2 regions of the uncultured Acetobacterium sp. genome follow, and region 2 is predicted to be linked to the other one. Evidence: riboswitches for the same ligand, from Rfam matches in the RefSeq annotation. Region 2 holds a riboswitch; the other holds the start of a gene.
What was found. Region 2 has a riboswitch for cyclic di-GMP ahead of QZ998_RS07290 (right-handed parallel beta-helix repeat-containing protein). Riboswitches for the same ligand answer to the same signal wherever they lie in the genome.

Region 1 (4,390 bases), on a different contig from region 2:
GCAGTGGCTGCAGCTCAAAAAGTGCCGTTCATCGGGTTTGATTACAGATCTTGCACCATCATCTGCTCGCTTTAAATCTTTGACCCATTGATTATTCTTTTCTCAACGCCTTTGATATTAAGTTGAATTCTGATTCGTGTAAATGTTGCTAGTATAAATGCTAGCAGTTTAAAAGCTAGAACTAAGTTGAAGGATATCAAAAAGAAATGGCACTGTCAAGCTATAATTTGTATTTGTGTCAAATTGAAATGGGTTACAATTGTAATCCAGGGTAACTAATATTAATCCTTTGTGCAATATTAAGTAAATAAATCATAAAAAAATGAAAAAAAGATTCTCATTGTGTTAACTTAGTGTTAAAATGACGTTAATAAATGATTAAGAAAGATGAAAAGCAAAAAAGATAGTTATCCTGGTGAATCAAAGAAACGAGAAGATTAGACACACAGTGGTCTAATCTTTAATTATGAAGGGCGAACATGTCGATCAACTCAAACGGCTTGAGGGTCGCCTGAATTCTGCACTGGCTGGTATAAGGACTCAATTTTTGATATTTTTTGGAGGAAAAAATGACGTTAGAAATGCTGATTGGTCTCTTTGGAGGCTTGGGGTTATTCGTTTTTGGGATGCACATGATGAGCGACGGTTTAAAAACTTTGGCCGGCACAAAAATGAAAAAGCTGCTGGAAGTATTAACCAACAATAAGCTTAAAGCGATCCTGGTTGGGACGGTGGTAACGATGATTGTCCAGAGTTCCAGTACCACCACGGTGATGGTGGTCGGCTTTGTCAATGCGGCGCTGATGACGCTGACTCAGGCGGCTGGGGTTATTTTAGGTGCAAATATTGGGACGACTGTCACCGCTCAGTTGATCGCTTTTAATGTGACGGAGATAGCACCAGTTTTCATTGGATTTGGAGCACTGATTACACTCTTTAGTACCAAAAAAAAGAATCGGGAATTGGGAAGCATTGTTCTGGGCTTCGGAATTCTATTTTTTGGGATTGCAGCGATGTCAACAGCAATGGAACCTTTGCGAGAAAGCGAAGATTTCATTTATCTCTTGTCGACCTATGGGAAGAATCCTCTCTTAGGCGTCCTCATCGGAACTTTAATTACTGGTATCATTCAAAGCAGTAGCGCTTCTATCGGCTTACTCCAGGCGCTGGCTCTTTCTGGTGTTTTTGTCAGCATTGGCGGAACCGGGGCGATCCAGATTTGCATACCAATCCTTATTGGTACCAATATTGGTACCTGCGTTACCGCTTTGCTGTCCTGTATCGGAACATCCACGGCAGCAAAAAAAGCCGCCTTTATCCACCTTTTTGTCAATATCTTCGGGGCTATCTGGGTGATGGTCTTATTTGCCATCATGGATAGTACGCTGGCAGTCAATCCGGTTTATGAATTCATCATCGGGATTTCCGGCTCATTGATCAATGGCGACGGTGATATGGTGCCTAACGTGGCACGTCAGATCGCGATGGCGCATACCTTGTTTAATGTTGCCAATACCATCGTCCTGTTCCCGATCATCGGCTATTTTGTTAGCTTTCTGGATCGTGCTTATCCGGAAAAAGAAGAAGAACGCGGTTTGCAGCTCGATGACCGGCTGTTTAATAACCCCTCGGTCGCTTTGGGTCAGGTTGTCAGAGAAACCAATCGACTGGCTGAAATGAGTTTTAAAAATTTCCGAGTCGCCTGTGAATCGATCATGGATGGTAATGAAAAACTGGTTGAGGAAGTGGTTAAACGGGAAGAACGAATCGATGAGTTCCAACAGGGAATTGTCGAATATTCGGTAAAATTATCCAACGAAAACATGTCAGAAGAAGAGAATGATCGCCTCGCCTTTATTCTGAAAGGGAGCCATGATCTGGAGCGAATTGGCGATCACGCGATGAACATTGGCGAATTGGCGGAAGTGCGGGCGACCAATAAGATTATCTTTAGTGATTTGGCCAATCAGGAAGTATTAGATTTAATTAGTTTAACCAATAATACCCTTCGAGATATGGTAGAATTAATGGAAACAGAAGATATAGCGCTGTGCTATAAAATTCTCGATGAAGAAGAAGAAATTGACGAAATGACAGAAAATTTAAAGGATGATCATATCCGCCGATTAAACGAAGGCGTCTGTAATCCTTATGCTGGCGTCATCTTTTTAGATCTACTAACAAATATTGAGCGGGTCGGCGACCATGCCTCAAATATCGCCCAGGGGATTCTGGGGCTCAAGCTTCATAAGGGGCTGATTACCCAGAGTCAATTTAATAATGAAACGAAGGATCAAGACGCATAAAATTAGGTCAGATCAGTGTCACAAGCGATCGCTGTAAACACGCCTAAAGCGTGGCTGTTAGATGTTTTTTATCTTAAGGAAAGGACAATTTGCATTGACAGTCGGGGTTAAATAGAGTAATATTAAAACAACATAATATTGGCATACTTATTGAAAAGTAAGGGCGCAAAACTATAGGGTCTAAATACAGTGTTATATGACAGCCAGTTGCAAAAATGATAACTATCAAAAGCAGCGGCCTTGTCGTTGCTTTTTTGTTTAAACGACCGCGATTAATCGATAAATGAGAAATAGACCATCGCCAGAAATTAAAATCGCTTAAATTGCTTGCAAAGTAATAAAACATTAATATATAATTATTATAAGTATGTCTCTTTAACCGTATCATCGTGTTATTTTTATGGGATACTTGATTGGCAAGGGTTATATCAGTCCATCGGACTGTAATATAATATCAGAGCATTAAATCGTTCTGGTTTGTTCCAGGGCAATGATGTTCTGGACAATAGTCAATTTTACGAAGGGAGGTAGGCAATGAATTTCGAGTTTCAATCGACTGGAAAGTCGACATTGAATGGGCTGCGAGGAATTGGCAAAAAAGCTGATAGTTCCGCAACCCAACACGCAAAAGGCCAGGAAAAAAGTGCCCAGTTTAGAGATCTGCTCGATCGCTCAAAACAGGATATCAGGCAGGCAGATACGCAATTGGAGAAAGCGCGGGGGAATCCGAAAGAGACCGATTCAACCACACATAGCAATCGACGGGAAAACAAACAAGCCGTCACAGATCGCCTTGAAGCCAGATCTAAGGAAAGTCCCTCAGGGGAAGCCGTAACGGAAGAAGCAAAGCGCGAAGGCAAGCAATTAAGCGATCCTTTACTAACACTTGAACTGTCGCAAATGATTAGCATGCAGAATTTACAAGGAGGTGTTGATCCATCCTTAGCAGGACTTGATCTGAGACTTGATCTAAAACTGGGACAGGGAGAAATGACAATTCCCGAAGTTCTTAGCAATCAGGAACAAGTGAATCAGTTAGCCGAGATCAGTGGTCAATGGCAAACGACACCAGAGTTAGAGATTTTACCAGAGTTAGAGATTCTACCAGACTTTAATGAGATGGGTGATGCTAAATTTCAGGTTTTGAACCAAAATCTAGCAATGACCGAAAATCTGGACGCTGCAGCTTTACCGGGATTGTCAGGAATAATCGAGTCTGAATTGGTGGCCAGTAAAGATATCACAAAGGACATCAGTAATCAAATCAATGATACACCGGAGCTGATTGGCCAAACAAAGGCTGAAGTTTTACCGAAGTTGTCAGCGACAACGGAAGCTGAATTGGCGGCCGTAAAAGTTATCGGTAATCAAGTCAATGATGTTCAGGAAGAGGTTAGTCAAACAAACAAAGGCGATGATCAAAGGCAAAGTACCAATAATAACCCTGAAGATATTCAATTAGCAGAGCGCTTAACGGTGTTTAATCGAGCAGTTTCAACTGATCAGGTCGAGTTAGCAGATGAAGTCGAATTAACGATTAATTCCAAACCAGAACAAACAGAAAATGTTCAGAAAAACCCGATCAACCAGACCGAAAACCAAACCCTTGGTGAACACGGCCTTCAAGACCTGAGTTTAAGGGGTATCACAACAAACACAGGCTCAGAAGTTCAGCAAAGTAACAAGGTCGAGCTTGCACACCAGGTCGAGCAGAAAATTCTTTACAATTTTGAACCCAATAAGCCAATGACATTGCAGATGACGCTGTCGCCTGATAACTTGGGTGATATTGATATTAAACTGAGCTATAATCAGGGCAAGTTGATCATTGATATTATGGCAGCAAGCTTGGAAACCCAAAAACTATTGGGAGATCAAATCAATCATTTGGTACGTGGTTTGGCTCTGCAAAATGTAAAAGTTGAAACGGTGAACCTGAATACAGCGGTGGAAGCCACTGAAAATGGTGAAAGTATGAGTTCGCTATTAAATGATGGCTCGCAATTTTCACACCACCAACACAACTCACCCTTAAAGGAACATTATTTGGGTAAGGGAAGCCTTCATAATAATCGCTTTAATAA
Region 2 (3,295 bases):
TTTTTTATTTAATGATTGTATCGATCCATCGATAAGGGCAAACCAACTGAAAAGTTGGGACGCAAAGCTAAGGGCCTTAACTGCAAAGAAAGGTAGCCGGCTACCGAAAGGAGCACCACCATGAAAAAGATATCCGTTTTATTAGTTACATTGATGTTATTACTAAGTTCAATGCCAGTATATGCAGCACCAGGAAATTCAGGCACAGCAAAAGCGAAAAATCCCAAAAGACCAGTTGCCGTAACAGAACCAGCACCAGTCGTAACAGAACCGGCACCAGTCGTAACAGAACCGGCACCAGTGGTGACAGAACCGGCACCAGTTGTGACCGAGCCAGCACCAGTCGTTCCAGAACCGGAACCAGTGGTCACCGAACCTACTCCAGTGGTGACTGAGCCGGTACCAGTGGTGACCGAGCCAACCCCAGAACCTCAGCAAAAATCAGTTAAAGATTATGGCGCTAAAGGGGATGGCGTAACAAACGACACAGCAGCAATTCAAAAAGCGCTTGATGAAAGCAGTGCGGTCTATATTCCGGATGGCACATATTTGATAAATGTTGATCAGACATTAAAACCAAAATCGAATCAAAGTATTACCTTAAGCCAAAATGCTATTTTAAAAGCTCTCCCCTCTTCAAATGGATACAATGCCGTGGTTCGGATGATTGGTGTAAGCAATGTCAGCATCACCGGCGGAAAGATTGTTGGCGAACGATATGAACACCAGGGAACCACAGGAGAATGGGGAATGGGAGTCCATGTCATTAATGGGTCAAGTAATATCTCAATTAGCAATATGACAATCAGCGATTGTTGGGGTGATGGTATTTTTCTTGGAGATTCCCCAGCAGTAACCGATATTACGATTGATAATGTCATTAGTGAGAACAATCGACGTCAGGGTTTATCAATTACCGATGCGAAACGGGTAGTCGTCAGTAATAGTATTTTTAGAAACACAAATGGTACCTTACCAGAAGCCGGCATTGACATTGAACCAGACCCAAATCAGATAGCTGAAGACATCCAGATTATCAATACCCAATGTTATGGTAACAAGGGTTCGGGCTTAGATTTAATGGGTATCACAGGAATCATCCAACGGGTTACGGTTACTGGTAGCACCATGACAGACAATGCCAGTATGGGAATTCGCCTTGTCAAAGCAAAAGATCTAACCTTTAGTGATAACACCGTCATTAATAATCTTTACGGGATTGAAATTGAGAGTGATGTTAATAACGCTTCTTTCAAAAATATGACCGTCTCAAAAAATAAGTATCGGGGAATCTCACTGGTAACATCAGGTCAGGCACAAGGGGTCGAAAATATTATCTTTGAGAACATGACGATTTCGAACAACAGTCAAAGCAGTCCAGGATCCAATGATGGCGTCAGAATTGATGCTTGGGACGCTAGCGGCTACATCAAGAATGTAAAATTCCTAAATTGTAAATTCATTGATGATCAAGTAAAGAAAACTCAAGCCTATGGAATGACTGTTGGTTTTAACAGCAAGGTAAGCGGAATTACTTATGACTCAAGCTGTGTATTATCAGGAAATATGTATGGTGGTCTCGTTGGTGACAGTGCCATTGTAAAAAAAGTATAAGTCAATAATTATCACAATAACTTCGAATTGCAAGGATAGTTGGATTCTCTAACTATCCTTTGTTATTAAGATTAAATTGGATTAAAATTAGATCGGATGTTTTAGAACCAATAGCATAACAAATAAGTTCACGATCAAGTAAGCTTAATTCTACGATAAAGGCAAACCAGTTGAAAAGCTGGGACGCAAAGCTAAAGGGCCTAGAAAATAAAGGCAGCCAGCTACCGAAAGGAATGTTAATGATGAACGCCAATAAAAGTTTAAATAAAGTAAAAATGTGTTTAAGAAGAACCGCAATTCTAATGAGTATGCTGATTCTTCTTGCTACAAACACATTTGCATCAGAGCTTGAAACGTCTTCGTCAAATTCTGTCGGCGCAACCTATCGAACGCATATCCAGAACGAAGGTTGGGCTCAGGGATGGATGAGTAACGCAGCGCTTTCCGGATCAGAAGGGAAGGGTTATCGTTTAGAGGGAATAGAAATTAAGCTAATCGGAAATAACCCAGCAGATCTCGGAATTGAATATCGTACGCATGTTCAAAATATCGGTTGGGAACAGAAATGGGCTGTTAATGGGGGCTTCTCAGGATCAGAAGGAAAAGGTCTGCGGCTGGAAGGTGTCCAGATCAGATTAACCGGAACAAGGGCAGCGGATTATTCAGTAAAATATCGAACCCATATCCAGAATGAGGGTTGGGCTCAGGGTTGGGTCTATGATGGGGCACTTTCAGGATCAGAAGGAAAGAGTCTCCGTTTGGAAGCGATCGAAATTGTTATCGAAACCAAGACTACCGCAACAACGCCTCCGCCGGCAGCGCCAGCACCTGAAGGAAAAAATGTCAGAGACTATGGTGCTACCGGGAACGGATCGACAAATGATACCGCAGCCATTCAAACAGCTTTAAATGAAAACACGACCGTTTATATTCCGGATGGCACCTATATGATTAATGTCGATCAGCCATTAAAACCAAGGTCAAATCAGACCATTACCCTCAGTTCAAATGCAGTGTTAAAAGCATTGCCATCGGCAAATGGCTATAACGCTGTTGTCAGAATGTCGGGTGTCAGCCAGGTGAATATCTCAGGCGGCAAAATAGTCGGTGAACGATATCAACACAAAGGTTCATCAGGTGAATGGGGAATGGGAATCCATGTTATTCAGGGATCAAATAACATTTCAATCAGTAATATGACAATCAGTGATTGCTGGGGCGATGGTATTTTTCTTGGAGATTCTCCCTATGTTAGTGATATCACCATCGACAATGTAATCTCTGACAATAATCGACGACAAGGGCTATCAATTACCGATGCCAAACGCGTGATTGTCAAAAATAGTGTTTTTAAAAATACCAATGGGACATTACCAGAAGCCGGCATCGATATCGAACCGGATGCCAATCAAACCGCAGAAGATATCAAGATTATCAACACCCAAATGGTCGGTAATCGCGGATCAGGACTTGATCTATGGGGAATCAACGGAGTGATTCAGAATGTTGAGGTTGTCGGCAGCACCATGCGCGATAATTCGAATATGGGGATTCGGCTGATCAAAGCCAGTCATTTAACCTTTGACAGTAATACTGTTATTCAGCAAATTATACGCTTCAAAATTTATCATTATCAGTCAAAATGAAAGAAGGTACCGGATAAAATATTCTGCAGCATAAT

Region 1: it holds a riboswitch for cyclic di-GMP, as region 2 does, so the genes downstream of both, QZ998_RS09445 (flagellar hook-length control protein FliK) here and QZ998_RS07290 (right-handed parallel beta-helix repeat-containing protein) in region 2, are expected to answer to the same signal.

The regions. Positions count from the first base shown of each region.
Region 1 covers NZ_CAKMJU010000058.1:38,061-42,450, forward strand. The annotation lists gene QZ998_RS09440 (Na/Pi cotransporter family protein) at 570-2,306, shown strand; cyclic di-GMP riboswitch class I at 2,437-2,521, shown strand; gene QZ998_RS09445 (flagellar hook-length control protein FliK) at 2,841-4,390, shown strand, end outside.
Region 2 covers NZ_CAKMJU010000038.1:41,972-45,266, forward strand. The annotation lists cyclic di-GMP riboswitch class I at 27-108, shown strand; gene QZ998_RS07285 (right-handed parallel beta-helix repeat-containing protein) at 121-1,614, shown strand; cyclic di-GMP riboswitch class I at 1,765-1,843, shown strand; gene QZ998_RS07290 (right-handed parallel beta-helix repeat-containing protein) at 1,857-3,260, shown strand.